4 regions of the Anaerobacillus sp. ABR4_321 genome follow, and region 1 is predicted to be linked to each of the others. Evidence: riboswitches for the same ligand, from Rfam matches in the RefSeq annotation. Region 1 holds a riboswitch; each other region holds the start of a gene.
The links. A riboswitch is a leader RNA that binds a small molecule or an ion and turns the genes downstream of it on or off. The one in region 1 is predicted to bind S-adenosylmethionine.
Positions count from the first base shown of each region.

Region 2: it holds a riboswitch for S-adenosylmethionine, as region 1 does, so the genes downstream of both, ACXADT_RS06255 (MetQ/NlpA family ABC transporter substrate-binding protein) here and ACXADT_RS07395 (PLP-dependent aspartate aminotransferase family protein) in region 1, are expected to answer to the same signal.
Region 3: it holds a riboswitch for S-adenosylmethionine, as region 1 does, so the genes downstream of both, ACXADT_RS11405 (Na+/H+ antiporter NhaC family protein) here and ACXADT_RS07395 (PLP-dependent aspartate aminotransferase family protein) in region 1, are expected to answer to the same signal.
Region 4: it holds a riboswitch for S-adenosylmethionine, as region 1 does, so the genes downstream of both, metK (methionine adenosyltransferase) here and ACXADT_RS07395 (PLP-dependent aspartate aminotransferase family protein) in region 1, are expected to answer to the same signal.

Region 1 covers NZ_JBSWTK010000001.1:1,415,840-1,423,382, forward strand. Annotated here, with positions in the region: gene metX (homoserine O-acetyltransferase MetX) at 1-424, shown strand, start outside; gene ACXADT_RS07390 (O-acetylhomoserine aminocarboxypropyltransferase/cysteine synthase family protein) at 428-1,726, shown strand; SAM riboswitch class I at 1,744-1,856, shown strand; gene ACXADT_RS07395 (PLP-dependent aspartate aminotransferase family protein) at 1,931-3,709, shown strand; gene ACXADT_RS07400 (aliphatic sulfonate ABC transporter substrate-binding protein) at 3,731-4,735, shown strand; gene ACXADT_RS07405 (ABC transporter permease) at 4,754-5,584, shown strand; gene ACXADT_RS07410 (ABC transporter ATP-binding protein) at 5,597-6,352, shown strand; gene acsA (acetate--CoA ligase) at 6,349-7,543, shown strand, end outside.
Region 2 covers NZ_JBSWTK010000001.1:1,184,857-1,192,399, forward strand. Annotated here, with positions in the region: gene ACXADT_RS06230 (HIT family protein) at 1-310, shown strand, start outside; gene ACXADT_RS06235 (hypothetical protein) at 374-859, opposite strand; gene ACXADT_RS06240 (amidohydrolase family protein) at 1,065-1,295, opposite strand; gene ACXADT_RS06245 (DUF3899 domain-containing protein) at 1,447-1,767, shown strand; gene ACXADT_RS06250 (S9 family peptidase) at 1,790-3,784, shown strand; SAM riboswitch class I at 3,925-4,033, shown strand; gene ACXADT_RS06255 (MetQ/NlpA family ABC transporter substrate-binding protein) at 4,204-5,010, shown strand; gene ACXADT_RS06260 (methionine ABC transporter ATP-binding protein) at 5,033-6,067, shown strand; gene ACXADT_RS06265 (methionine ABC transporter permease) at 6,057-6,731, shown strand; gene ACXADT_RS06270 (iron-containing alcohol dehydrogenase family protein) at 6,753-7,543, shown strand, end outside.
Region 3 covers NZ_JBSWTK010000001.1:2,205,822-2,213,364, forward strand. Annotated here, with positions in the region: gene ACXADT_RS11390 (Y-family DNA polymerase) at 310-1,521, shown strand; gene ACXADT_RS11395 (YolD-like family protein) at 1,537-1,869, shown strand; gene ACXADT_RS11400 (alpha/beta fold hydrolase) at 1,959-2,798, shown strand; SAM riboswitch class I at 2,880-2,984, shown strand; gene ACXADT_RS11405 (Na+/H+ antiporter NhaC family protein) at 3,053-4,357, shown strand; gene ACXADT_RS11410 (hypothetical protein) at 4,398-5,075, opposite strand; gene ACXADT_RS11415 (hypothetical protein) at 5,526-5,987, opposite strand; gene ACXADT_RS11420 (nucleotidyltransferase domain-containing protein) at 6,159-6,872, shown strand; gene ACXADT_RS11425 (AbrB/MazE/SpoVT family DNA-binding domain-containing protein) at 7,121-7,405, shown strand; gene ACXADT_RS11430 (TrmB family transcriptional regulator) at 7,460-7,543, opposite strand, start outside.
Region 4 covers NZ_JBSWTK010000001.1:1,682,843-1,690,385, forward strand. Annotated here, with positions in the region: gene ACXADT_RS08665 (hypothetical protein) at 1-200, shown strand, start outside; gene ytkD (RNA deprotection pyrophosphohydrolase) at 370-843, shown strand; gene ACXADT_RS08675 (ABC transporter permease) at 1,014-1,814, opposite strand; gene ACXADT_RS08680 (ABC transporter ATP-binding protein) at 1,807-2,571, opposite strand; gene ACXADT_RS08685 (ABC transporter substrate-binding protein) at 2,583-3,578, opposite strand; gene pckA (phosphoenolpyruvate carboxykinase (ATP)) at 3,709-5,298, opposite strand; SAM riboswitch class I at 5,515-5,625, shown strand; gene metK (methionine adenosyltransferase) at 5,823-7,019, shown strand; gene ACXADT_RS08700 (MSMEG_1061 family FMN-dependent PPOX-type flavoprotein) at 7,188-7,543, shown strand, end outside.

The sequences.
Region 1 (7,543 bases):
GTACCGAACAGATGAGATGTTTCAGAAGAAATTTGGAAGAAGGGTCATTGCAAAACCTGAAGATCACCATGAAAAGGCTCTTTACGACGTCGAATCTTACCTTCATTACCAGGGTAAAAAGCTAGTTGGTCGTTTTGATGCCAATAGCTATTTGTACTTATTAAAAGCAATGGATAACCATGATATTACCAGGGGAAGGGACGCACCGATTGAAGAAGTGAAGGCAAATGTTTTAGCAATTAGTTTTAAAGGTGATTTAATTTATCCTCCTAAAGATCTTGAAGCTTTATTTTCGCTTAAGGCGCGTTTTACGATCGTTGATACAAAGTATGGTCATGATGGATTCCTCGTTGAATTTGATAGATGGGGGCAATTAATCAAAGAACAATTACAAGAACCGTCAAAAATACAAAGGAGTGGATAAGAGATGGCAGAGAAGCGTTATAACTTAGAAACGATTGGCATTCATGGTGGTTTACAGGCAGATCCAGCTACAGGAGCGAGAGCACTACCGATTTATCAATCCAACGCATACAAATTTAACAGCACGGAACATGCAGCTGATTTGTTTGGTTTAAAAGAAGAAGGGTTTATTTATTCTAGAATTGGTAATCCGACGGTAGGAACGCTTGAAGAACGGGTTGCGGAGCTTGAAGGCGGAATTGGAGCCCTCGGTCTTGCAAGTGGTATGGCAGCCATCACAAACGCGATTTTAAATATTGCGAATAGCGGTGATGAAATTGTTTCTGCTTCTACTTTATATGGCGGCACATATAACCTTTTTTCAACGACGCTTCCTAAATACGGAATAAAAACCAACTTTGTTGATCCGAAAGATCCGGAATCGTTTAGAAGTGCGATTACTCCTAATACAAAAGCAATCTTTGCAGAAACGATTGGTAATCCAGGCCTTCACGTACTCGATATCGAGAAAGTGGCTGAAATCGCTCATGAAGCTGGCATTCCGCTTATCATCGACAATACCTTCGCAACACCGTATTTATGTAGACCGATCGAGCATGGTGCTGATATTGTTATTCATTCTGCGACGAAGTGGCTTGGTGGTAACGGTTCAACGATGGGAGGTTTGATCGTCGATAGTGGAAAGTTCGATTGGAATTCATCTAAATTCCCAGGCTTTATCGAACCAGATCCTTCCTATCACAACATCGTTTATGCAGAGGCCCTGCCTGAAGCAGCTTTCATCATAAAAGCTCGTGTTCAACTATTACGAGACACAGGCGCCTCATTGAGTCCTTTTAACGCTTTCCAAATCGCATTAGGAATTGAGACACTTCACGTTAGAATGAAGGAACATGTTGCAAACACGCGTAAAATCGTTACCTATTTGAAAGAAAACCCGGCAGTTGAGTGGGTGAGTTATCCTGAAGAAGAAAATCATCCGTCAAAGACCTTAGCTGCAAAATATTTACCAAAAGGTGCGGGAGCCGTAGTCGTCTTCGGAATAAAAGGCGGCCGCGAAACCGGAGCAGGAATTATTAACTCAGTAAACCTGTGGTCACATGTGGCAAACGTTGGGGATGCAAAAAGCTTGATCATTCATCCTGCAAGCACAACTCACCAGCAGTTAAGTGCAGAAGAACTAACCGCTGCGGGTGTTCGAGATGACCTGATTCGCTTGTCGGTAGGCATCGAACATATCGATGATCTTGTCGACGATTTGGATCAGGCAATTTCAAAAGCAAGAATAGCAGCAAGTGTATAGCAAAACTAAATAAATTACTCTTATCCAGAGAGGCAGAGGGACTGGCCCGATGATGCCCGGCAACCTTTAAGCAAGAAGCTTAAAAAGGTGCTACTTCCTGCAGAATAGCTACTATTCTGAGAGATAAGAGGAGGCAAAAGCCCTCTTCTTATTGAAGTGGGCTTTTTTTATATTTACTACAACACAATTACTGGAGGAATTACGATGACACAACAATATCAGTTCGACACACTTTCCCTACACGGGGGTCAATCCCCAGATCCAACGACTGGCTCGAGAGCAGTACCGATTTATCAAACGAGCTCGTACGTTTTTCATGATAGTGAACATGCCGAGCGATTATTTTCCCTTGATGAACCAGGAAATATTTACTCCCGGATTGGAAATCCCACGGTGGATGTTTTTGAGAAACGAATGGCTCTGCTTGAAGACGGGGTCGCAGCGGTTGCAACTTCATCAGGTCAGGCAGCAATCGCACTTTCTATTCTGAATATCGCAAGTGCGGGTGACGAGATCGTAGCGGCTTCTAACTTATACGGCGGTACTTATAACTTATTTGCGGTAACCCTCCCGAGATATGGGATCAACGTAAAGTTTGTCGATCCAACAGATCCAGAAAACTTTAGAAAAGCGATAACTGATAAAACAAAAGGCGTTTTCGCTGAAATCATCGGGAACCCAAGCTTGTCTGTACTAAATGTAGAAAAAGTCTCAGCAATCGCACATGGAGCAGGCATTCCATTGATCGTCGATAATACGTTTGCCACTCCATACGCATGTAAGCCACTCACTTTAGGAGCAGATATCGTTGTACATTCTGCGACGAAGTGGATCGGTGGCCACGGTACATCGATTGGAGGAGTAGTCATCGACGGAGGTCGTTTTAATTGGAACTCTCCGAAGTTTCCAACGTTCACTGAACCTGACGATAGCTACAACGGCATTCGCTATGCGATTGATTTTGCGACTCTTGCGTTCAGTACAAAATTACGTGTCCAGCTCCTTCGAGACTTTGGGTCTTGTTTGAGTCCATTCAATGCCTTTCTTCTTTTACAAGGACTTGAGACGCTTCATCTCAGAGCGGAAAAACATAATGAGAATGCACTTAAGCTAGCAACCTATTTACAAGATCACCCTGCAGTAGAGTGGGTGAGCTATCCTGGTCTCCCAAGTCATCCTTCCTATCATGATGCGAAAGAAATTTTAACGAATGGCTTTGGTGCAGTTGTGAACTTTGGAATAAAAGGAGGAAAGGAAGCAGGGCGTAAGCTCATTGATCATGTTTCACTTTGGTCTCACCTTGCAAATGTGGGGGATGCGAAAAGCTTGATCATTCATCCAGCGAGTACGACTCATCAACAGTTGAGTAGAGAGCAGCTAGAGAAAGCAGGAGTAAAAGAAGAACTGATTCGCCTATCTGTCGGTGTAGAAGGTGCAGACGATTTAATCTTCGACTTGGATCAATCGCTTCGTAAAGCGGCAGGTCTAGAAACGGATACTCGTATCGTCATTAATGATGAAGGTGAAATTCAATGGGCACTTCAAAGTCCTTATGAAAAAGAAGTGATCGATGGTGTTGAAACGCAAAGACAGAAAACACTTGCCGTCGTTGGTCTAAGTGGGAACGAATCGCGACCGAGTCACCGATTAGCAAGGAAGATGCAAAGATTAGGATACAAGATAATCCCTGTGAATCCGAAGGCAGATACAATCCTAGGTGAAAAAGCGTATCCCGATTTAAAAAGTGTCCCACATTCAATTGATGTCGTGCAGGTGTTTAGAAGTCCTGAGGCAGCTGTTGAAATCGCAAGAGAAGCAGGGGAGATCAAGCCACGCATATTCTGGCTGCAAGAAGGCGTGGTATCTGAAGAAGCTGCACAAATAGCAGCAGACGCTGGTTTACAAGTTGTTCATAATCGATGCACATATAAAGAAGCCCAGAGGCTAAGAGGCACGATTTCAACATATGCATGTGAACTTTAAAAAAGAGAGGGAGAAACCATTATGAAGAGAATTCCATGGATTGATGTAAGAAGTTTCGTTGCACTCGCTCTGATCGCGGCTTTGATTATTAGTGCAGGCTGTTCTTCTTCAGACGCTTCTTCAAAAGAAGGGCCTGATGAAATCAGAGTGGATTACGCTTACTATTCTCCTACTAGTCTTGTCGTGAAGAAGCAAGGGCTTCTGGAAGAGGAGTTTGAGGACGAGGACATCAACATCGAATACGTCTTGAGTCAAGGAAGTAACAAAGCGCTTGAATTCTTAAATAGTAACAGTATTGATTTTGGTTCAACGGCAGGTGCAGCGGCACTGATGGCAAAAGCAAAAGGCGCACCGATTAAAAACGTGTATATTTATTCAAAGCCAGAATGGACAGCACTCGTTACTGGAAAAGATTCAAGTATTCGTAGTGTAGAAGATTTAAAAGGTAAAAAGGTAGCTGCAACGCTCGGAACGGATCCTTACATCTTCTTGCTTCGTTCTTTGAATGAAGTGGGGTTAACTCAAGATGATATCGAACTTGTGAATCTTCAACATGGAGACGGGGCATCTGCCTTAAGTACTGGTCAGGTAGATGCTTGGGCAGGACTGGACCCTCATATGGCGCGTCTTGAACTAGAAACAGGAGCAGAACTTTTCTATCGAAATGCAGATTTGAATACGTATGGTTTCTTGAACACACGGACAGAGTTTGCTGAAAAATATCCTGAACACGTGAAACGAGTGATTAGCGTTTACGAGAAAGCTAGAAAATGGGTGATCGAACACCCGGAAGAGGCAGCTGAGCTATTAGCAGAAGAAGCTGATATCCAACTTGACGTAGCAAAAAAGCAGCTTGAAAGAAATGATTTTTCAAGTCCCGTTCCTGGTGAAGAACAGAAGAAAGCGATTGTTGAAGCAGGAAACGTACTACAAAAAGGGGAGATTATTGAGCCAGATGCTGATATTGAAAAGTTAACGGATGAATTGATCGATCCATCGTTTGCGGAAGAAGTCATCCAGAAATAGAAAGGGGATAAGAGATCCATGGCAAAAAACCATACGGAAGCAATCCCCTTAAAGGGGGTTACGGGTAAAGCCTCGCCTAAACCGTTCAATTTACATCCGATTCTTATAGGAAGTATTCTCCCTTTCATATTGTTAGTTGTTTGGGAAACTCTGAGTCGGTTAGGGGTGCTCCCTTCCTATCTACTTCCAGCTCCAACAGTAATCTTTAACACGATTGTCGATCTAGGAGCTGATGGCTCTCTCTTTGGCCATATTGGCATCACGCTTTATCGGATTTTCTTAGGTTTTCTCTTAGGAGCGGGGGTTGCCTTAATACTCGGATCTTTTGTAGGGATTTACCGTAAAGCTGAGCAATTTTTTGATCCGATCATCCAGGCCTTTCGCTCGATTCCATCGCTAGCCTGGGTTCCTCTTTTTATCCTATGGATGGGAATCGCAGAGGCATCGAAAGTGACACTGATTGCAGTAGGCGTGTTTTTTCCAGTCTATCTGAATGTTGTTAGTGGAATTTTGAGCGTCGATCGTCAATTGATCGAAGTAGGAAAAATGTATGGATTAAATAGTTATCAATTAGTAAAACGAATTATTCTCCCTGCTTCACTACCTTCATTTCTTATCGGCCTTAGAAGTGGTCTAGGGCTTGGATGGATGTTTGTCGTTGCAGCTGAATTGATGGGTGCAAGTCAAGGATTAGGATATTTGCTGGTTCTTGGGCAGAACACATACTCACCAGAGCTAATTATTGCAAGCATCGTTCTCTTTGCTCTGCTTGGAAAAGTGAGCGATGCGATATTGAAGGTAGTCGAGAACAGATCGCTGCATTGGCAGGATCGAATGGAACAGCGGTAAGGGGGAGTCAAAATGAGTTTACAAATACGAAATGTGAGTAAAGAGTTTGAGAGTCGAAAAGCCATTAGCAACATTTCGTTTCATGCAGAAAGTGGCGAAATCATCGGGATACTTGGAACGAGTGGGTGTGGGAAGAGTACATTGCTACGAGCGGTTTCAGGATTAGATACATCGTATACCGGCGATGTCATCATCGATGGAGAGGTGTGCAACCATGTTGATGAGAAATTAGGATTCATTTTTCAGCAGCCGAGGCTTATGCCATGGTTATCCGTCATAGACAACGTATCGTTTGGTTTAAAAGGAACGAGAGAAGAGAAGCGCTCAAGCGCAGCGAAGTACCTTGATCTTGTTGGCCTAAAAGGCAATGAAAAAGACTTTCCAAAACAGCTTTCTGGTGGAATGGCGCAGCGTGTTGCGATTGCAAGGGCGCTTGTAACATCCCCGCAGTATTTGTTATTAGATGAGCCTTTTAGCGCACTCGACGCATTTACGAAAATGAAGCTTCAAGATCTATTGTTAGAAATATGGGAGTCTTACAAAACAACGATTCTGCTCGTTACTCATGACATTGAAGAAGCGCTATACCTTTGTGACAGGCTCATCATTCTTAAGGGTCAGCCTGGAAGGAAAGAAGAAGAAATCATAATCGATGAACCACGACCTCGATCTCGAGGAAGTGTAAAACTCGCAGAATACAAAGAACAAATTTTAGAGAGGTTGGAATTGACCACACCTGCAACCGTCAGTGGAGGAACCAGCATATGAGCATTACACTACCAAAACAGATTTCATCTCAAGCGAAGTATACGAACCTTGAAAGTTATGAAGAAGCATACGAAACATTTCAGTGGGAAAGTGTCGATCATTTCCTCCATCGTTCTGGGAAAATGAACGTCGCTTATGAATGCATCGACCGACACGTTGAAAATGGATTTGGAAATAAAGTTGCATTGCATTATGTTAATGAAGATGAAAAAAGATCGTTAACGTTTGAAGAAGTGAAAATCAAGACTGATCATTATGCCGCTGTATTAAAAAAGCATGGGGTAAAAAAAGGAGAAAGGGTTTTTGTGTTCCTCCCTAAAAATCCTGAATGCTATATTGCCATACTCGCAGTGATTAAGATCGGGGCGATCGCAGCTCCTTTGTTTGAAGCGTTTATGGAAGAAGCTGTGAAGGATCGCATCATCGATTGTGGAGGTACAGCGCTCCTTACCGATCAAGAACTTCAGAAAAGAGTGCCTGCAAATGAAATACCTACTCTTCGTCTTATTCTCACAACCGAAGAGGTGGAAAGAACTCAGGTAGACGAAGAGCCACGTATAGAGTGGGCAGATCCGGAGGATGGTTTTTTACTTCACTATACAAGTGGTTCAACAGGAAAGCCAAAGGGCGTTCTTCATGCTCAACGTTCCTTGGTTCACCATTTTCAGTCAGGTAAATGGGTACTTGATATAAAAGATACAGACGTGTATTGGTGCACCTCTCACCCTGGGTGGGTAACAGGAAGCGTATATGGTTTGTTTGCTCCTTGGTTAAATAAAGCTACGATCGTCATTAACGGAGGCCGCTTTAAAGCTGAGGATTGGTATAGCTTAATCGATGAGCTGAAAGTCACAATCTGGTATAGTGCACCAACTGCGTTTCGCATGTTGATGGCAAAAGAAGATATAGTAGAAAACTATCGCTTAACATCATTACGACACATTTTGAGCGTAGGAGAACCATTGAACCCAGAAGTGATTCAGTGGGCATCCCTGGTATGGGGGCAACGAATTCATGATACGTGGTGGATGACAGAAACAGGCGGACACCTGATCGTGAACTTCCCTGGTGAGAAGATTAAGCCTGGTTCGATGGGACGGCCGTTTCCAGGTGTAAAGGTTGGGATCCTAGATGAGAACGGAAACGAGGTTCCTGTCGGAAATACAGGACAGCTTGCTATTCAAGCACCGT
Region 2 (7,543 bases), 230 kb from region 1:
ATCCCACTTTCACGATGTAGAGGAGTTTGATGATAAAACGGCAACCGAAGTGATGAAGGCATCGATTCTTTTGTCAAAAGCGATCAAGAAAGTGTATGCTCCCGACGGAATAACGATTTGTCAAAACGGTGGACTATTTAACGAGTTAACGCATTATCATATGCATCTCGTGCCGAGGTATGAAGGTCAGGCATTCTCCACCTTCTACATAGAAAACGGAGAAGTTTGTATCGAGGATGATACGAAGCTTACCGAAACAAAACAAAAGTTGAGCAGTGCGATTGTTGAACTAGTCGAAAGTCATGTTTAGGCGGGAGGAGGGAGCGGCATCGTTCCCCTTTCATGCAAACCTGTCTAGTGCTTTGCCGTTCACTCATTCTTTTTCATACTCTGGGAATTGACCGTATCGAAAGAGTTCATACACGATTCTTCCATTGCTCGGCTGCCCATCTGGATAATAAATTGGCAATAGATCGAACAGTACAAAGTAAAAGGCGTAATAAATGAATTGTTTACCGAATTCCTTCATGTCGAGCCATCCAAAAGAAAGCGCAAAATTTACAATTAGCGCAACGGCGATGTTCGCAACGATTGGAGAAGCATAAACAAGGATCTGTGCCCAGTTTTCTTTATAACGTAAATTATCGTAGCTGCACCAGCTATACATAAAGTAATATTTGCGAAATTCAAATATGCCTATGTTGAAGATTCGGGGCCCGCATCCGATTACGACCTTCGAGTTTTTAGCGCCTAGAAAGTAGCTAGTTAATAAGTAGCCGCCTTCTCTAATGATTGAAACCATAGGTAGAATAATAAAAGCAGATAGTAATAACTTGAGAAAATCACTAATTCCAAACATAACGTCGTTCCTTTTCTTGATATTTTGGGGATTAAAAAAAGCCAAAAAGAACCAGGGGTCTCCTAGTCCTCTTTGGCTTATGTCTAGCTCTAATTGTCCAGCTCATTTCCACCAATTATGCGACTATACAGTAAACGTAAGCATTACTCTTATTAGGTATATACCCGCCTTTTTCAACCTTAAACGTTATGTTAAACTATTTTTCTTAACTTTCCTGATGATAGACGATTTCCCCATTTACATATGTTGCTTCAACTTCATTCCTCGTATCGAAAGGGTCACCACTCCATATGACCAAATCTACATCTTTTCCTTCTTCTAGTGATCCAACCCTATCTGCTACACCTAAATGCTTGGTAGCCTGTAAGGTGATGGACTTCCATGCATCTGACGGATCCATCCCATGCTTAACTGCGAGTACAGCCCTTTGAAGCAAGTTTTCGATTCTTACGACAGGGTGATCAGGTTAAAAATGTACAAAGGTGCTCCCTCCTTCAAAAGGTTATGTATTCACTGAACCTTGTTGCCGTCATTGCGATAATCACGAGCCTCCACATCTGCTTGGACGCTGTTACGTAGTGGCGATCATGTTTTGGTTTATTCAAGGCGACGCTATTCAATTTGCTAATCGTTCATTTTATTGGGGGATTATTGCGCTAACGGTTGGAACGATTTTAGTGGTGTTAAAAAGTGGCTTCCTAACCTTATTGTTCGAAGGTTATTCTAAGATCCACCGAATGATCGTGCCCCGGTCACGCTCCATGGAACGTGTCGATGAGCAGGTGAAGAGGGACCCGATTTTTACAGATTGGAAGGAACGAGTGCTCATAAGTGGAATTCTTATATGTTACGGAGCAGGCACCGGACTTACAGGAATGTCAGTAGCAGGTGTATTTCTATTTATTTGAAACGATGAGGAGAGGTGTTTAGATGAAAACAAAGATAGAGAAAGAGAATCTCCAGGCAACGTCACTATATGACCTGGTATTTGTAGGAGACCCTCAGCTTTCTCCTGACGGTAAAAAAGTGATCTATGTGAAGAAAAAAATTACTGAGGATCGAGAGTATGCTTCTTATCTCGTCATGATCGATCGTGAGAGTGGTGAAGAAGTGGCCTGGACATCTCCCGGGTCTCGGCATCTTGATTCTTCTCCAAGATGGTCTCCTGATGGAAAGGAAATCGCGTTTGTTTCAAACCGTTCGGGAGAAAATCAAATATGGACCATATCTGCTTTCGGAGGTGAAGCCGAACAGGTAACCTTTCTAAAAAATGGAGCAAGTCGTCCGGTGTGGAAACCTGACGGGACTGAACTTCTCGTAATGAGTGAGAGCACCCCTAGAGGTGAAGATGAGAAGGATGAAAAAAGCAAGAAAGCACTCGTCGTCGAAGAATTGCATTACAAAGCAGATGGAAAAGGTTTTCTTAATGGGAAACATACACAGATCGTCGTAATCGATCGAAAGACTGGGGACGAAAACTGGGTGACGGATGCTGACCTGAATCACTCGGACGCTAGCTGGTCTCCTGATGGTAAACAGATTGCATACGTAAGAAGTAGACGGGAAGAGAAAGGTTCATATGTCCAATCGGATCTATTTATTCAGAATCTTGAAGAGGGACGTGAAGCTGAGCGGCTTAATTCTGAAGGAAGTAGTTTCATAGCTCCACGATGGTCTCCAGATGGTTCATCACTATCTTTCATTGGACATAATTTTGAGTATGAGAGTGCGACGCTAAATAAAGTTTGGACAGTTAAGATTGAATCGAAAACCTTTACGTGCCTTACAGAAACAATCGACCTCGAGTGTTCAGATGTTCTCATTTCAGATCTCCATTGGGGAATTGAGCCGTCTGGAGCGGTGTGGAACGAAGACGGCAAGACACTCTATTTCCTTGCGAGTGAACATGGAAACACAGGAATTTATTCTATTCATCTAGATGGCACCCTTCGACAAATAGCGGGGGGTGACAGGCACCACTACGCACTTCACTTAGCGGGTGGTGAAGCTGCGGTAGCGATCAGTGATCCGGTGGATGTTGGTGATATCTATACGCTATCCTTAGAAGGAGAAAGCTCGATAGAAAGAATCACTTCCTGTAATGAAGAGGTGTTGAGTGCGGATTCGCTTTCCACTCCACAACCGTACACCTATGAAAGCAGAGATGGACTGAACATACAGGGGTGGATCATGAAACCGACTTCCTTCGAGGAAGGGAAGCAGTATCCAACAGTTTTAGAAATTCATGGCGGTCCCCACATGATGTATGGGAATTCATTCATGCACGAATTTCAGCTTCTTGCATCAAGAGGATATGCAGTAGTCTATACGAATCCTCGCGGTAGTCAAGGATATGGTCAGGAGTTCGTGAATGGATGCCGTGGCGACTATGGTGGCGGCGACTATGACGATGTCATGGCAGGGATAGAAGCAGCTGTCGCGCAAACGAGCTTCATAGATTCTGAGAAATTGTTCGTTACAGGCGGCAGCTATGGCGGGTTCATGACGAACTGGATCGTTGGCAAAACAAATGTGTTCAAAGCGGCTGTAACGCAGCGCTCGATCTCGAACTGGTTAAGTTTCTACGGAGTAAGCGACATAGGGTATTTCTTCACAAAGTGGGAAGTGGGAGCTGACCTCGATGAAGATCCAACAAAGCTATGGGATCATTCACCGTTGAAATATGTCGATCAAATCAAAACACCGCTTCTTATTCTCCACAGCGAACAGGACTACCGATGCCCGATCGAGCAAGGTGAGCAGTTATTCATTGCGTTGAAGCACCGTGAGAAGAAGACGAAGTTTGTGAGATTCCCAGAATCAGATCACAACCTTTCAAGAAACGGACATCCTGAGTTAAGGGTAGAGCGATTGAACCATCTGGTCGGCTGGTTTGATGAACACCTCGAAAGCGAGAAAAATTAATCGACATAATGTGAGAGGTGACAGGCACCGCATCGGTACCACGTCGGTACCACGTCGGTACCACGTCGAAAAAGCCCTTGACGTTCGGTGAGTGAGGTACTATACTGTTGAGAATAGTTAAACAATATGAATAATTCAAACTCTTATCAAGAGTGGCGGAGGGACTGGCCCATTGACGCCCGGCAACCATCTCAGTTCGTGAGAAAGGTGCTAATTCCAGCAAACGAGCGATCGTTTGAAAGATGAGAGAGAGTTACATAGTGCAAAACACCCAACTCTCTCTGTTCATCAGAGAGAGTTTTTTCGTTTATGGGGTTTGAAACAAAGGAGGGAACCGACGCTCTAGTGTTATCGTACGCTTACGTAATTTAGTGCAAAGACGCTTTAAATGACTATAGGAGAGAAAGGGAGTTAGGAGAATGAAGAAACTATCGCTACTAGTAGGTGCATTATTATTAATCATCACAGCTGGGTGTTCTGGCAGTGCAGAGTCAGGTGATTCAAATGAAGGGCCGCTAAAGGTAGGGGTAACAGCAGGTCCGCATGAAGATGTCATGAAGAAAGTAAAAGAAGTTGCTGAGAAAGATGGTTTCGAGATCGATGTCGTGGCGTTCAACGATTACGTTATGCCAAACAAGGCTCTTGATGAAGGGGAGCTCGATGCGAATGTTTTTCAGCACGAACCGTATTTAAATGATTTTGTAGAAGAGCGTGGGATGGAGTTATCTAAGGTTGCGACGACGATTAATTTTCCGATGGGCATCTATTCCGATCAATATGAGAACCTTGATAATTTGAAGAAAGGTGACAAAGTAGGACTACCGAATCACTCTACTGGAGAACCCCGAGCTCTCATGTTGTTTGAAGAAGCAGGGATCATTGAATTAAAAGACGGTGTAGGTGTTGAAGCAACGATTAAGGATATTGAGAAGAACCCGTTGAATCTTGAGTTTGTTCCTCTTGAAGCATCGCAGATTCCAAGACAGCTAGGTGAGCTTGCCATCGCTGCGATCAACACGAACTATGCGATGGAAAGCGGTCGGGTTCCAACTGAAGATTCTCTCGTAATGGAACCGGAAGATTCTCCTTGGGTGAACGTAATCGCAACAAAAACCGATAATAAAGACGACGAGAGAATCAATAAACTAGTGGACTATTATCAGTCAGATGAAGTTAAGAAGTTTATTAAAGAAGAATTCAACGGCTCAGTCATAGCATCCTGGTAATTTCGGTAAAGGAGAGAAGGAAATGATACGACTAGAAAATATCTCAAAAGCGTTTCAAACCGGAACTACTGTTACGAAGGCTCTGGATAGCGTTGACCTTAACGTTGAAAAAGGAAAGATCTATGGTGTGATCGGTTATAGTGGCGCTGGTAAAAGTACCCTCGTTCGAACGGTCAATCTGTTAGAGAGACCAACAGAAGGGAAAGTGTTCATTAATGATGTAGAGTTAACCGGTCTATCAGCTGGCAAGTTAAAGAAAACACGTCAGCGAATCGGAATGATCTTTCAGTCGTTCAATCTATTAAAAACGGGGACGGTTTATCAAAATATCGCCATCCCCCTTAAGCTCACTGGCGTTTCAAAAAAGGAAATCGATTCGCGTGTAAGAAAGTATCTACAGATTGTAGGACTAGAAGATAAGCGGGACGTGTATCCTGGACAGCTCTCAGGTGGACAGAAACAAAGAGTAGCGATTGCACGCGCGCTAGCGCATGAGCCAGAAGTTCTTCTTTGTGACGAAGCAACGAGCGCGCTCGATCCTGACACAACTGAGTCGATTTTATCTTTACTAGAGGAAATCAACCAGGAGTTCGGACTAACGATTTTACTCATTACACATGAAATGCACGTGGTTCAAAAGATTTGTCATGAAGTGGCCGTGATGGAAAACGGACGCATCATTGAACAAGGACCAGTTGTTGATCTATTTAGTAGACCAATGACGCCTACGACAAAACGATTCGTACAATCGCTGTTTCAAGATGACGTTCCTGAATCCCTCGTGAAGAAGCTTGAGTCGAAGGGACAAATCGTGACGCTTTCCTTCGTAGGAGAATCGTCAGGAAAGCCTGCACTTGCCCTCCTTAGTAAAAACTTTGATATTTATCCATCTATTCTTGCAGGGAATATCACGCAGCTTAAGAATCAACCTTTTGGTAGATTAGTCGTTCATCTTGAAGGAGAAGATTCAGAAACGAAGAGAGCGGTTATGTTTTTAGAAGAACGAGGAATTTTTGTAGAAGGGTATGTACCGGAGGTGAACGCGCATGTCAGCTAAGATTTCGGAATTTATCGATCTATGGGGCGCGGATATTTGGAGTGCGATCATCGAAACGTTCCAGATGGTAGGGATCTCGCTGTTAATTTCAGTGCTGTTAGGACTACCACTCGGTGTGCTTCTCGTGCTAACAAGACCTGGGAAGGCGCTAGATAACAAGATCCTTTTTCGTTTGTTAAACGCTGTGATCAATGTGATCAGGTCCATCCCGTTCATCATCTTATTGTTTTTCATCCTGCCTTTTACAAAGTTTATCGCAGGCACTACGATCGGAGTGAAAGGCGTGATCGTGCCGCTCGTCGTCTTTACTGCTCCATACATAGCAAGGTTGATGGAGTCCGCTCTTCTTGAGGTGGATCGAGGCGTTGTTGAAGCATATGAGGCGATGGGGATTAAGACACGTCATATCATTTGGCATGTACTTGTAAGAGAATCGCGATCTTCCATCGTATTAGGACTTACGATTGCGACGATTGGATTGATCGGAGCCACCGCGATGGCAGGGCTTGTCGGAGCAGGAGGGTTAGGTGACCTTGCTTATCGCTATGGGCATCTTCGTTACGAAGTCGACGTGATGTACGTAACGGTGTTCTTGCTGATCGTACTCGTTCAGGGGCTTCAATCTCTCGGTAATGTAATGGCAGCACGGCTTAAGAAGGACTAGACTCACGAAAGGAGTTTTCTTATGGAACCAATTCATGTTCGAGCAACCCCGGGGCACTATCAGTGTCAGCAAGGTGTTTTGGATGAACTTCCAGATCGATTGGAGCAAGGTGGGTTCCAAAACATTTTTCTTATTCACGGAGAAAAATCTTGGGAAGCAGCTGCTCCTTATCTACCTGATCTCTCCCGATTCAAAGCAGCGTATTCGAGGTACAGAGGAGAGTGCTCAAATGCTGAGATAACAAGGCAAGCTGAGCTCGCTCGACTTCATGGTGCCGATCTTATCATCGGTGTGGGAGGTGGTAAGGTTCTTGATGTTGCAAAAGCAGTTGCGAATGAACTATTGATTGAAACTGCACTTATACCTACGCTCGCTTCAACATGTGCAGCGTGTACGCCTCTCAGTGTGATTTATTCAGAGGAAGGAGAGTTCCAAAAACATATTGTTTACTCACGGAGCACGCACCTTGTTTTAGTGGAACCTGAAATCTTGCTCGACTCACCGCCTGAATTCCTACGTGCAGGGATTGGAGATACACTCGCAAAATGGTATGAAGCGAGAAGCATCATCGAAACGCTTCCTTCACATCCAGTACCGATTCATTTTGCGTATGTTGCTGCGAAAAGCTGTCGTGATGTGCTGTTAGAACATGGAGAGAGAGCATTGGTCGATCAGAGAAACAACCATCTAAGTGAATCGTTTATAAAAGTGATCGAAACAAATCTCTTAACAAGCGGAATGGTAGGAGGTTTCGGCGATCAGTATGGGCGGGTTGCTGGAGCGCATGCCATCCATAACGCATTAACGCATCA
Region 3 (7,543 bases), 790 kb from region 1:
AATTATTACCTACTTTAAGTTAATTGGTTGTGAATCTATAGACCTAGGCAATGAAGCTTTTAGGACTAATGTATCAGTCCTTGATGTTAGGCAGGGATGATGCGAATCGGAAGAAATCGCTAATTCTCTTGGGTTGGTCACCTCTACATCTTTTGGTTGGAAGAAAGTACTTATTGATATACGAACGTATATTCGGGTAAAATACGGGTATAGATATACAGAACTAGTGTTCTTATTTTCGATTATTTGAAAGGAGTGGTGAAGGTGGATTATTCAACGTTAAAAAAGAAAACCATTTTGTGTGTTGATATGAAAAGTTTTTATGCGAGCTGTTCTGCGGTCGAGATGGGGCTCGATCCCTTAACGTGTCATCTTGCTGTCGTGGGAGATACGGAGCGTCAGGGTAGTGTTGTTTTAGCGGCCTCGCCTGCACTAAAAGAAGATTTTAATATCCGAACAGGAAACAGGCTTTTTGAAATTCCTGATGATCCCCGTATTCATATCGTGAATGCAAGAATGTCATCCTATTTGAAGCAATCGATGGAGATCACAAGGTTATTTCATCGGTATGTTCCAAAAGAGTGTATCCATACGTACAGCGTGGATGAATCTTTTCTTCAAATCGACGGGACTGAGCGTCTTTGGGGAGGACGCTTTGAGACGGCTAATAAAATCAGGAAAGAAATCAGTGAAACGTTCGGTTTACCATGTGCGATCGGTATAGGTCCTAATATGCTGATGGCGAAGCTTTGTCTGGATTTAGAGGCCAAGAAGTATGGCGTTGCTGAATGGACGTATGAGGATATTCCTGAGAAGCTCTGGTCCATTTCGCCTCTAAGTAAGATGTGGGGGATCGGTCCGCGTCTCGAGCACACTTTAAATCGGATGGGAATTATGAATGTTGAGCAGCTCGCAAAATACCCGCTACATCTTCTTGAACAAAAATTCGGAGTGATGGGTAATCAGCTCTATCACCATGCATGGGGAGTAGACCTTTCCGACATTGGAGCTCCGATTATGCAGGGACAGATTAGCTTTGGTAAAAGTCAGATTCTACTGCGGGATTATCACGAACAAAAAGAAATCAAACACGTTATTTTGGAAATGAGTGAAGAAGTAGCGAGGCGTGCGAGGAGAGCCGGGAAAGCGGGGCGTACGATCAGCCTCGGGATCGGCTATAGTAAAGACGAAGGAGGCGGTGGTTTTCACAGGTCGAAAAGCATCGATAGCCCCACTTCCATCACACTTGAAATCTATAACGTGTGCTTGCAGCTTTTTCAGGAATTTTATAGAGGGCAAACGGTTCGGAAAATTTCAATCGCTCTTTCAAATATTTGTGATGACGAGGAAGTGCAGCTCGACCTTTTCAATATGAAACGGCCGAAGCAACGAGACCTTGGATACGTAATGGATTCGATACGGGAGAAATACGGATCCGATTCTCTGCTTCGCGCTGTTTCCTATACGAAAGCCGGTACAGCATTGCATCGAAGTAAGCTTGTCGGAGGTCACAAAGCATAGAAAGGGGTTGATAAGATGATTCGTGACCGAGGAAATATCAAATGGACATCGATGATGTTACCAGAGCATGTTAAAGAGTTAAGAGAATGGAAAGAAGAAGATCGGAGAAGAGAACAGCCTGAGCTTGATGAGCAGAAGATGGAGGAGATGAACGACACCATTTGCGAAGCGATGGCCTTTCACCAGCCGCTTACATTTCACTACTTCAAGAACGGTACGAAGAATGTGTTGACAGGATATGTTCATTATATCGACCAGCTCAATAAAGAATTGCGAATTGTTGACCTAGATGAGAAGAGGCAGAACATTCCGTTTGCAAGCCTCGTGCATATCGGTGAAGGCGACTAAGATGGTAACACTCCCCACAACTGAAGACGTTTTTCCTCGGCGAAAAGGGGTAAAATACGTACAAACTAGTATACGGAGTGAACTGTCAGATGCTATCTGTAGAGAGTCTCAAACATTATAAGGAAAACATAAAAGGAATCGATATTCACTATGAATATCATGAGAACGAAGTGACGTCCGACCGTCCTGTACTAACATTACTGCATGGGTTTTTATCTTCGACTTTTAGTTATCGACGGTTGATTCCCTTGCTTTCAAAGCATTACACGATTGTAGCCGTTGATCTCCCGCCGTTTGGAAGAAGTGAAAAATCGAGTCGGTTTGTTCATTCTTATCAAAACTTTGCGGAAGTCGTGATCGAACTACTCGAGCGGCTAAGTATTGACGAAACCGTTATGATCGGTCATTCGATGGGAGGGCAAGTGGCATTAAGAGCCGCAAGTATCGATGAAGACCTAGTTAAGAAAAACATTTTGCTCAGTAGTTCAGGCTACCTTGAAAAAGCGAGGCAGAGTTTAGTGTATTCCTCTTATTTGCCCTTTTTCTCAATGTATTTAAAGCGCTGGCTTTCGCGAAAAGGAGCAAAAGGGAATTTGGTGAACTGCGTTTACGATCCGAATTTAATCGATGAAGAGATGGTGGATGGGTATGTTCAGCCTTTCTTTCATGAAGGGATTTTCCGTTCTCTCGTACGAATGATTCGAGATCGTGAAGGGGATTTATCACAAGAAGAATTGAGAAGAATTCATACGCCGAGTTTACTGATATGGGGGGAGCATGATCGAGTTGTACCGCTTCAAATTGGAAAACGGTTGGCAGAAGATCTGCCGAATTCAGAGCTGATCGTATACGAAAAGACGGGTCATCTTCTTCCGGAAGAGCAGCCTCGTTCGATTTTAAGAGACATTCAGAAATTTATTCAGGCATAAGTCGAAGAGCGACACGATTCGACTTTTTTCTTGACGAAAAAGAATAATGCGTGATAAACTTCATAACACTAAATCGAATAGTTCTTATCAAGAGAAGTGGAGGGAACTGGCCCTGAGAAGCTTCAGCAACCTCTGATATGTCAGAAAGGTGCTGCTTCCAGCAAGAGAGATCTTGAGAGATAAGAGTGAAAGCCCTCTTCTCTTGAAGTGGGCTTTTTTGATTGCTACAAACTTTACGAACAAGGAGAAACATCATGGACAAAGACATAAAAGGGAACGGCTTTGCGCTGCTTCCACTCGGTATATTTATTTTACTTTTTATTGGAACGGCAGTTGTAACAAAAGATTTTTATAGCATGCCTGTTGTGCTTGCTTCACTGATCGCTGCAGGCGTTGCACTTGCGATGAATAGGAAAGAAAGCTTCATGACAAAGGTCGAGGTGTTTTGTAGAGGAGCAGGGAACTCCAATATCATCTTAATGATTCTTGTTTTTTTATTAGCGGGAGCATTCGCTGAAACAGCCAAGAAGATAGGTGCAGTAGATTCGATTGTTAATCTCGGCATCTCGATATTACCAGCAAGCCTTCTCGTTGTTGGTTTATTTTTAATCGGATGCTTTATTTCGATATCGATGGGGACGTCGATGGGAACGATCGTAGCATTGGCTCCGATTGGAATTGGAATTGCAGAGCAATCAGGGATTCCTGTAGCTTTGACATTGTCAGCGGTCATCGGAGGAGCGATGTTTGGAGATAACCTCTCGATGATTTCGGATACGACGATTGCAGCGGTTCGGACGCAAAACACGAAAATGAAAGATAAGTTCAAAGTGAACTTTTTCATCGTTTTACCGGCTGCAATTATTACTGCCATTATATATGGATTCTTAACGGTAGGGGAAAGCGCGACAGTAAGTGGAGGTAAATCATTTGATTTTATCACAGTACTCCCATACCTTGGCGTATTGATCGCAGCGATTGCAGGCGTGAATGTACTGATCGTACTCGTTAGTGGGACATTGTTCGCAGGTGCTGTGGGCTTATTTAACGGGACGTTTGGTTTAAGTGGGCTCGTTTCTACGGTAACGGATGGCATTAAAGGGATGGAAGATCTCGCCATGATCGCATTGATTATTGGTGGGATGATCGAGGTTATCCGATATAATGGAGGCGTTCAGTACGTTCTCGATAAAATTCTTCATCGAGTGAGATCGAGAAGAGGGGCAGAGTTTGGTATCGCTGGGCTCGCTACGGTTTTAGACTTATCAACGGCAAATAACACGATATCAATCATAATGGGTGGACCACTCGCGAAGAACATATCAGAAGAGTATCAAGTTGATGCTCGAAAGTCCGCAAGTATTCTTGATATATTTTCTGGAAGTGTTCAGGGCATGCTGCCATACGGCGCACAGTTGTTAGCAGCGGCTGGACTAGCTTCGATCTCGCCTTTAGCACTCATACCATATTCAATCTATCCAATTCTTACAGCGGTCGCTGGTATTGTGGCAATTACCATCAATTATCCTTCATTTCGAAAAGAAGAAGCAGTAGAATAACGAAACAACCAGGCCTGTCAAAATGACGGCCTGGTTTTGTTTATTCTTCGATCTGCTTTTGTAGGTTTACAATTTTTTGAGGCAATATATAAAGAAATTCAATCAATGAGTCCAATAAATCAATAATTAAATTAGCTGTTTCTTCACTTGCAGAATTTTCAAGGCATAAAAGGTTGTGGAGGTTACTTCCTTTTCCTAACAGCTGCCCGAGTCGTACGATTGGCTCTTCAAGATCAACTTGTTTGGCCAGGCTTTCGAGCTGTTTTGATAGAGGTTGAGAAAGTTCATTTTCAGCTAAAAAGCTTCTAGTGATGCTCTCTAAAACGCGGTTTGCCATAACGGCAGTAGCAGTCCAGTCTTTCATATTATGTACGTTAACTGCTGAACGATAGACCCGCTCGAGGTCATCTGGCAGCCTCGCAGTGCCAACCAATCTGCCAAGAGGTTCTCTAGTGAAAGAAGTTTGGTGAACAAAGAGCTCTACTTCTTCACCTTGATCGCTTGTAGACGTTTTAATCAATACAAAGAGTATGGATTCTTTACATACCGAACATCTTGAAAAGGTTGAAAAGACCGTTTGGTTGATCTGGTAATCGAATTTCAAATGAAAAGAAGCGGTGTTTCCGCACTCTGGACATTCTGTATTGGCGGACTTTGGTAGTTTTGTTTGTCCGTATTTTACAACAGAATTAATTGTCGTTTGTTGTATTTTTCTCATCTAATACCCCCTGAATCGATTTTGAGCTTAATCTTTGATCTCTTATTGATACGGGTGTTGAGAATAAGGTGGATGTAGTAGTAAGAATATTATAACATTTTATCTTATCAACTTACATTATTCGCCCCGATTGGTAATTTAAGGGGGCGCATTGTGGAGAATAAAAGATTTGTGTTGATTCGAGACAAAAGCCTCTATGTAATCCTGTTTTCTAAAACAAAATTGACAACAAATCAAGCCTGTGAACAAGTATGGTTAAAACACCGAAGAGCAAAAGTACGATTAACATTCGCTTCTTCACATCAACCTGCAATCCCTGCTAATTCAAGAGAAAAACGCTCATACGCTAGAACACTCATTCCTTCTTGTTATACTATCGTTAATGTTATTTTATCTGAATCGCTTCAGATAGAAAATACCCCCAGCAACAAAAGGTTGCTGGGGGTATTTTTATTGACGGATGAAGCCTTCTTCATCAAGGTACTGGATCGCTTCGTTATAAGAAGGGAAAGTGCCATCAAGCATGTCACCGGCATACACATTCCAAAGCTCTAGCTCAGGCTCATACGCGAGGTGCAGCGTTTGATCTTCTTCGTTCATCCAGATTTCTTCTTCAATATCTTCTCCTGGCAAAACAGAAAGAGAGTGAATCGCTTCTCCGATTATTTTTCGAAGATCATTACTTGAGAAGTCACGAATGTTCACCATTCCTCTATCGTCTACTGGGTACTCTTCAAGTAGCTCGCCATAGACAAATCCGTTCCCATTCGGGTGCAGATGATAGACGACGTTCTTTTTATCCATAACACTTTCTTCAAAATGAAAGTTAACTCTTCCCATCGATACATCTTTACGCGTTAATTCAGGGAAAGTAGATTCTATAATGTGTAGCTTTTCTTCAAAAGTTAGCATAGTGCCTCCTGTTAATAACATTTGTATAGTAAGTCTGTGCTTACGACCAAACGTGTATTCAACTCTTCTTCATCTTGTACTATAAGAGTGTATCAAAATGTTAATCAATGTGGAAGGTATGATTCTTCGTCTTCTCAATGTAAAATAAAATAAAAAGCCGAGGGGAAGACCATGAAACGATTAGAGCTTGCCAAACGTGATGCGAAGGAACTTGTAAAGAGTCACTTTCCTCACTGTAATGTAGCACTTTTAGCTGGAAGTATTGTTAGAGGAGAAGGTACGAAAACGTCAGATCTTGATCTTGTTGTTTTCGATCCATCGGTTACGAATTCTTACAGGGAAAACTTATATTACAAAAAGTGGCCGGTAGAATTATACGTACATAATTTTAATACCTATCAATCCTTTTATAATAGCGACTGTGAGCGTGGTAAACCTTCGATGCCTCGAATGGTTGCAGAAGGAATCATTCTGATTGATGAAGGAAGCTGTAAAGAATTAAAAGAAGAAGCGAAGCGAATTTTAGAGGCGGGGCCTAAAAGTTGGGATGAAGATACAATTCGTTTGAAGCGATATTTTTTGACAGATGTGCTAGAAGATTTTATTGGTGCAACAGAGAGGGGAGAAGAATTGTGCTGCGCTCTAGCACTCTTAGAGCAGCTGCATGAGTTTATCCTTAGAATGAATAACCACTGGACAGGTTCTTCGAAATGGATTATGAGAGCGCTCAAACAATTTGATAGTGAGCTAGCTAGTGAATTTGAAGAGGTTTTTGATAATTATTTCAAAATCGGAAGAAAGGGCGATGTGATCAAGTTCGTAGATGATCAGATGGTACCATATGGAGGGCGCTTGTTTGAGGGGTTTTCAATGGGGAAAAATTAATTTTAAAAAAGTGGTTTAGTTTTGATTATAAGGGGGTAACTTTAAACTAGCTTAAAAATTCCCCCTTTTTTCCGTCCGGTTTAACCGGGCGGTTTTTTTTGATCTAAGCGGGTATCAATAGTTAGAAGCAATTAGAATAATTTTGGAAAATTATAAAAAAATTAGCATTTTTGCTTGCTAGTAGACAAGTAAACTATTAAAATTAAATAAAGAACGTTTTCGTTCGCTAAAAAGAAGGAGTGATAAGCATGAAGAGCACAGGTGTCGTTAGAAAAATTGATGAACTGGGCCGTATCGTCATTCCAAAAGAACTGCGCCGCACACTTGATATCCAGGTGAAAGACCCAATGGAGATCTTTACGAGTGAAGATCGAATTGTTTTAAAAAAGTACCAACCGGAGATGGCGTGTATGATTACTGGAGAAGTCTTAAATGAGAATAAGTACTTTGGCAATGGAAACATCATATTGAGTCCAGAGGGAATGGCTATTTTAAGAGAAGAAATAGAGAAGACACTAGAAGTAAAAGCATAGAGTGATGAAGGAGAGAAAAGCATGCCTGGTGCGGCATGCTTTTTTTTCATTTCCTCAGTATCGTAATTTTAACAGGACGTTTTTAATATCCTCATCCTCCATCATTAATGCTCCGAATTTGCGAGTGATTTCAGTCAA
Region 4 (7,543 bases), 270 kb from region 1:
ATGGGGGGCTGTACTTAAAGCCAACGGAACTTTTCCCGTGGGTTGATTATGAAAATGAGTATGATTTAAAAAAGGTAAACGAATTCGAATATAAGCTTGTGCAAACGAACGAAACTGATCTTTACGGAACATACACGATTGAGATCGAATTCGAATATACGAATAACGACTGGATCATACAAAACTTTACGATTCAATAAAAATGGGCATAGGCCCATTTTTATTTTTTTTCAACAACTTACCACATGGTTGTTACATGTATTTTTAATATCTCTGCGTTTCAAAACACTCTAATCTAATCTGGTAAATTGGACATCCAATCTGTACTCTTTTACAATAAAGTAAGAAACTAAAAGACGAGGTTATCAAATGAGCGAACTTACGTTTACGGATTACTATCATAATCAGGTGAGACTTTCTTTTAAGGATCACCCTTATTCGCTTTATCCAAAGCATGTTTGGGTCATTTGTCAGTTTGGAGGAAAATGGCTTCTGACCGAACATTCTAGAAGAGGCATTGAGTTTCCGGGTGGAAAAGTTGAAGAAGGGGAAACTGCAAAAGAAGCCGCAGTCCGAGAAGTTTATGAAGAAACGGGTGGCGTAGTGAACACAATACGGTACGTAGGCCAATATCGCGTAGAAGGCAAGGGTGGAACGATCATCAAAAACGTCTACTATGCAGAAATTGATCACCTAGTATCAAAAGAGGACTATATGGAAACGAATGGTCCAGTATTGCTTCAAGATCTCCCCACAGATCTTCCGACGAATGAACGGTATAGTTTTATGATGAAAGACAACGTACTACCATTCTGCTTGGAGAATTTAAACAAATCAATGTAAAAGAGTCCAGTTGAAAAACTGGACTTTTTTATATCATAAAACAAGAGTGTAAAGAATTCAGTGTTGAATAAGAGTGGTCATTGAGGGATAAATGGTATTAAACAATTGGATCTCGTTTTGGACTTATTCTCATCAAGTAGGATACAAGCTGAAACTAGCCTTCGTGAAGGCTAGTTCCTTATTAGTTTTCTTTCAATCCATTCTACAATCACATACATGATCGATGAAAAAATTGCAATCATAACAAGGCTAAGTAGAACGAGCGTGAAATTGAATACCTGAAACCCATAAATAATCATGTAGCCTAGCCCTTTTTTTGATACGAGAAACTCCCCAACAATGACGCCTACCCAGGAAAGTCCTACGTTTACTTTCAATGTAGAGATAATTGCTGGGAAAGAGGCTGGTAAGATTGCTTCCAGAAAAGTTTGTTTTTTGTTGCCTCCAAAGGAACGGATGACTTTGACGAAATTAGGTTCAACGGTATGAAATGCATGATAAACCACTAATGTTGTAATAATGATTGAAATGGAAGCTCCCATAGCGATAATCGAAAGGTATCCTGGACCGAGCGCTACGATAATAATTGGTCCAAGAGCTACTTTAGGCATGGAATTTAGCACGACAAGGTATGGATCAGCTATCTTAGAGGCTTTTTGCGACCACCATAATCCTGCGGCAAACAAAGTCCCTAAAGCTGTTCCTAGTATAAAGCCAGCTACCGTTTCGAGGAGGGTTACGGTAGTGTGAACGACTAATGAACCATCTAATAACTTTATAAGAAACAGTTCACCAATTTTTGAGGGATAGCTAAATAGTAATGGATCTACCCATGATAATCTTCCAGCTAGTTCCCATAAAGAGAAGAAAGCGATTAGTATAAAGAGTTGCCATGTAAATACGATTCGCTTTTCAATCTTTAATTCATTAAGGTAATGAGCATGCTGTTTTTTTAGCTGGGGGCTATTCATGTGATTCGAGCTCCTCCCAGATCGATTGGAAGTGATTACCAAAGTCTGGATTATTTCTTGCTTCAAACGGTGTGAGTTCTCTGAGATGCTCTGGAATTTCAAAGATCTTTGCTAGCTTTCCAGGACGCTTCGATAGAAGAATAACTCTGTCAGACATCGCGATTGCTTCACCGATATCATGAGTAACGAGTAACGCTGTCTTTTTCCTAGTTTTTAAGATAGAAGATACAAGGTTCTCCAGTTTCAATTTCGTTTGGTAATCGAGCGCTGAAAACGGTTCGTCTAACAGTAGCAAATCGGGCTGTGTGGCGAGTGTTCTAACTAAAGCTACTCGCTGCCTCATCCCACCCGACAGCTGGTTTGGATAGGCATTTTTAACATCACCTAAGCCCATTTCTTCAAGAAACCCTAACGTTTTTTCTTTATTCTCTGTCGTAATCTGGTCGGTAAGCTTTAAACCGAGTAAACAATTCTCTTCGATTGTCTTCCACGGAAACAAATAGTCCTGCTGCAACATGTATCCTACTTGTTCAGTCGGTGCAGTAATGGCCTTGTTCTGGAGTGTTATGGTTCCGCTAGTGGGAGATTGCAATCCTGAAATGAGAGAAAGAACAGTCGATTTACCACATCCCGAAGGTCCGAGCAATGATACGAACTCCCCCTCATCAATATGAAAAGTAAGGTCTGAGATTGCGACTTTTGCAGATTCTTTCGTGAAATAAACATGTGTGATGGCATCAAGATGAAGAAATGACATTGGATTTCCTCCTATTGCTGTGCTTTTTCTGCAAAGGTGGTATCCACTAAAGTCTTATGATCGATCCGTTTCGGGAGTTCCCCCGCTTCATCCATAATCGTTTGTAAATTGTTCCACTCTTCTTCATCTAGAATTGGATTTGTAGCATAAGAATGCTGACTTTTATAGCGGTCAACAACCGTGGTGATCAATGACAACTCGGTGTCTTCAAAGTAGGGTTGAATGGATTTTGCGATCTCTTCGGATGAATGAGTGTCTACCCAAGCTTGTGCTTCATAAATAGCAGCTGTAAAACGTGTAGCAACATCATCGTTTTTCTTAAGGAAGCTATCCTTAGCCATGTAGACTGTATAAGGAATCTTGCCGGATTCTTTTCCGAAAGAAGCGACGATGTGGCCGAGTCCCTGAGCTTCAAATATACTGGCAGTCGGTTCAAAAAGCTGCACAAAATCTCCTTTTCCAGAAGCATAGGCATTTGCGATGTTGGCGAAATCAATATTTTGGATCAGCGTCATATCATTGTGAGGATCGATGCCTTTTTCCTTCAGAACGAACTCTCCTGCCATCTGAGGCATTCCACCTTTACGCTGACCAAGAAATGTACTTCCTTTTACATCGACCCATTTAAAATGCTCCATCGCCTTCCTTGAAACAAGAAAAGTGCCATCAGTTTGTGTGAGTTGCGCAAAATTAATTACTGGATCAGAAGTCCCTTGAGCATACACATAGATAGAGGTTTCAGATCCTACGAGTGCGATGTCTGCTCCATCAGATAAGAGCGTCGTCATGGTTTTGTCTCCACCCCATGTGGTGGTTAGTTCAACATTGATTCCATGCTTCTCAAATATCCCTTCAGACAATGCAACATATTGAGGAGCATAGAAGATGGAGCGGGTTACCTCGGCAACTCTTACCGTGTTATCACTGTTATTACTACATGCAGACATAAGAAAAAGTGAACATATTGCGATAAATATGATCGTTTTCGTGATCCAGCCTTTTGGCATTTGAATAACCTCCTGTTGCCATTCAAAATAGGCACATTGAAATACTATAGCTTATGTAGAAAGCATCATTGTGTGTTTGCCTACAAGCAACAGGAAATAAAAAAAGCACCCGCTGAGGGTGCTTTTTGAATTATAGGTTAATAGTAGGTCCTGCGTTTTTAATCTCATCTGAAACGTTTGAGAATTTCTCAAAGTTTTTCACGAACTGAGTCGCAAGTTCTTTTGCTTTCTCATCATATTTATCTTTGTCATTCCATGTTTGCCTCGGTTGAAGAACTTCTGCAGGAACCCCTGGGCAATGGGCAGGAACATGTAAACCGAAGATCGGATCTTTTTTCGTTTCGACACTGTCGAGCTCTCCATTAAGAGCAGCATGAACCATCGAACGAGTATAAGAAAGTTTCATACGCTCACCTTCGCCGTAGCTTCCGCCTGACCAGCCTGTGTTTACTAGGAAGACTTCAACATCATGTTCCATGATTTTTTCACCCAGCATTTCTGCATATCGGTGAGCAGGAAGTGGTAGGAACGGTGCACCAAAGCAAGTGGAGAACGTTGCTTGTGGAGACGTAACCCCTCTTTCAGTTCCGGCTAGCTTACTTGTGTAACCAGAAAGGAAGTGGAACATCGCTTGCTCTTTTGTCAGCTTACTGATTGGCGGTAGGACCCCGAAAGCGTCTGCAGTCAAAAAGATAATCGTGTTAGGGTGACCCGCTACGCTCGGAACCGCAATATTAGGAATGGCGTCGATTGGATATGCAGCACGCGTATTTTCAGTTAAACTTGTATCATCATAATCAGGCAGTCTCGAATTGTTGTCTAGTGCAACGTTCTCAAGAACAGTGCCGAATCGAATTGCATCCCAAATTTGAGGCTCTTTTTCTCTAGACAAATTAATACATTTGGCGTAGCAGCCACCTTCGATGTTGAAGACACCGTTCATCGACCAGCCATGTTCATCGTCACCGATCAAGCGACGGTTTGCGTCTGCTGATAGCGTCGTCTTTCCTGTACCTGATAGACCGAAGAAGAGAGCCACATCGCCTTCTTTTCCTACGTTCGCCGAACAGTGCATGGAAAGGATATTTCGCTCAGGTAGTAAGTAGTTCATGACAGTGAAGATCGATTTCTTAATCTCACCTGCATACTCAGTGCCACCGATTAAGACGGTACGTTTTTCAAATGAAATAATAATGAACGTTTCTGAATTCGTGCCATCTTTGTCTGGGTTAGCTTGAAAACCAGGTGCAGAAATGACAGTGAACTCTGCTTCATGTCCTTTTAATTCAGATTCATTTGGGCGGATGAAAAGCTGATGTGCGAACAAGTTGTGCCATGCATATTCATTGATAACCTGGATGGGTAGTCTTGCTGATTGGTCTGCTCCAGCGAACCCTTTGAAAACATAAAGATCTTTTTTCTCTCCCAGGTAATCCAGAACCTTAGTGTAAAGGCTTTCAAAATGTTCTGAAGAGATAGACTGGTTTGTTTTCCAGTTGATTTTGTCTTTTGTTGATTCTTCACGGACAATGAACTTGTCCTCTGGAGAACGTCCAGTGTATTTGCCTGTTTCAACACGAAGAGCGCCAGTGGATGTTAATGTTCCCTCTTTCATCGATAGTGAACGTTCTACCAGTTCAGAAACTGATAAATTAACATGCGGATTATTCTTATTTAAAATGGCATCCAAAAGTGGTGAAGAGAAGGAAGCTGTTTTCATACGTTAAACCCATCCTTTATAATAAAATTTCATCAAGATCTTTTCTGAACTTGTTTAACTCAAAATTAGTATAACACATTCATTTAATTATTCTATACTAATCTATGGATTTTTCCTTGAAAAGTGAAAAAAAGGTGAATGACCTTTCTAATTAGGGCTTGTGTCATTAGATTGACAGAGAAAGCGAACTACGATATTATATTTCGAGAATGGATACTCTTATCCCGAGTAAGCGGAGGGACAGGCCCTATGAAGCTCAGCAACCAACTCCTCATATAGTGGATTAAGGTGCTAACCTGCAAGACTTATTGTCTTGGAAGATAAGAGGCGAAAGGCAAGAGACTTCAGCTCCTTTCCCTTTATGATGAAGGAAAGGGCTTTTTTATTGTCGTTTTTGGAAAAAAGCGTAATATTACCGTTTATTATTGAATTCGATGTCTCGTTTCGACAACACTATTAGGGAAATGAGTACCGTATCCATTACACTATATTAAATAGGAATGAATCCTTAAGGAGGTACTTAAGTGAGTAATCGTCGTTTGTTTACTTCTGAATCAGTAACTGAGGGGCATCCAGATAAAATATCAGACCAAATTTCTGATGCGATTCTGGATGATATTCTTGCGCACGACCCTAATGCGCGCGTTGCATGTGAAACTACAGTCACGACTGGACTAGTGTTGGTTTCCGGAGAGATCACTACATCTCACTATGTAGATATTCCGAAAGTCGTTCGTGAAACGGTCCAATCGATTGGATACACACGTGCTAAATATGGTTTTGACGCTGAAACATGTGCAGTCCTTTCATCGATCGATGAACAGTCAGCTGATATTGCTGCTGGTGTGAACGTGGCTTTAGAAGCACGTGAAGGCCAAATGTCTGACGATGAGATTGAATCGATTGGTGCTGGTGACCAGGGGTTGATGTTTGGGTATGCTTGTAATGAAACTCCTGAACTTATGCCTCTACCGATTTCTTTAGCTCATAAGTTGGCACGTCGTTTAAGCGAAGTAAGAAAAGAGGAAATCCTACCTTATCTTCGTCCGGATGGCAAAACCCAGGTTACAGTAGAATATGATGAAGAAGGTAAGCCGGTACGTATCGATACGATCGTTGTCTCTACACAGCATCATCCAGAAGTTTCGCTTGAGCAAATTCAACGAAATATTAAAGAGCACGTCGTTAAACCTGTTGTTTCTCCAGAATTGATCGATGAAGATACAAAGTATTTCATTAATCCTACTGGTCGCTTTGTAATCGGTGGACCTCAAGGTGACGCAGGGTTAACAGGGCGTAAGATCATCGTGGATACTTACGGCGGATATGCACGTCATGGTGGTGGCGCATTCTCAGGTAAGGATGCTACAAAGGTTGACCGTTCAGCGGCTTATGCAGCGCGCTACGTAGCTAAAAATATCGTAGCAGCAAAACTTGCTGATCGTTGTGAAGTACAGTTGGCTTATGCGATTGGAGTAGCTCAACCTGTATCGATTTCGATCGACACGTTTGGCACTGGAACCGTATCTGAAGAGAAGCTAGTACAACTGGTGCGAGATAACTTCGACCTACGTCCAGCAGGGATCATCAAGATGTTAGATCTGCGACGCCCAATTTACAAGCAAACGGCTGCTTACGGCCATTTTGGACGTACAGACATCGAATTACCATGGGAGTACACTGATAAAGCAGAAGCTCTTAAAAAGGGTGCTAACCAATAAAATAGTAAGCCTATGAGGCCTAGCAAGCTGTCGAGATATGCTCGACAGCTTTTTTGTGCGGTTTAAGTAGCGTAAAAGTTATATAACGTCATATGACAGAACTACCCAACGCGCAAAAGCCATTTAATGGTAAACTTGAAATAGTTGAGATTTAGTTAGGGGGCTACCATGTCAGACGTTTTTGGACAGAAAGTTGAATCGCTAGAAGAGTTACGATCAATTGGAGGAGAGCCGGGGAAGTTAGCTGCCAACAAGGTGATCAACTTCTTAGATGATAACTGTGAACGATTTATCTCACATTCACCTTTCTTAACAATCGCTACAGCATCTCATTCGGGAAGCGATGTATCCCCGAGGGGAGACCAACCAGGATTTGTGAAAGTGATCGATAAAAAACACCTTCTAATCCCGGAAAGGCCGGGGAACAAACGGATGGACTCCCTACTGAATATTTTGGAGAACCCCAATGTAGGGTTGTTATTTCTTGTTCCAGGCAGGGAGGAAAGCCTTAGAATCAACGGTAA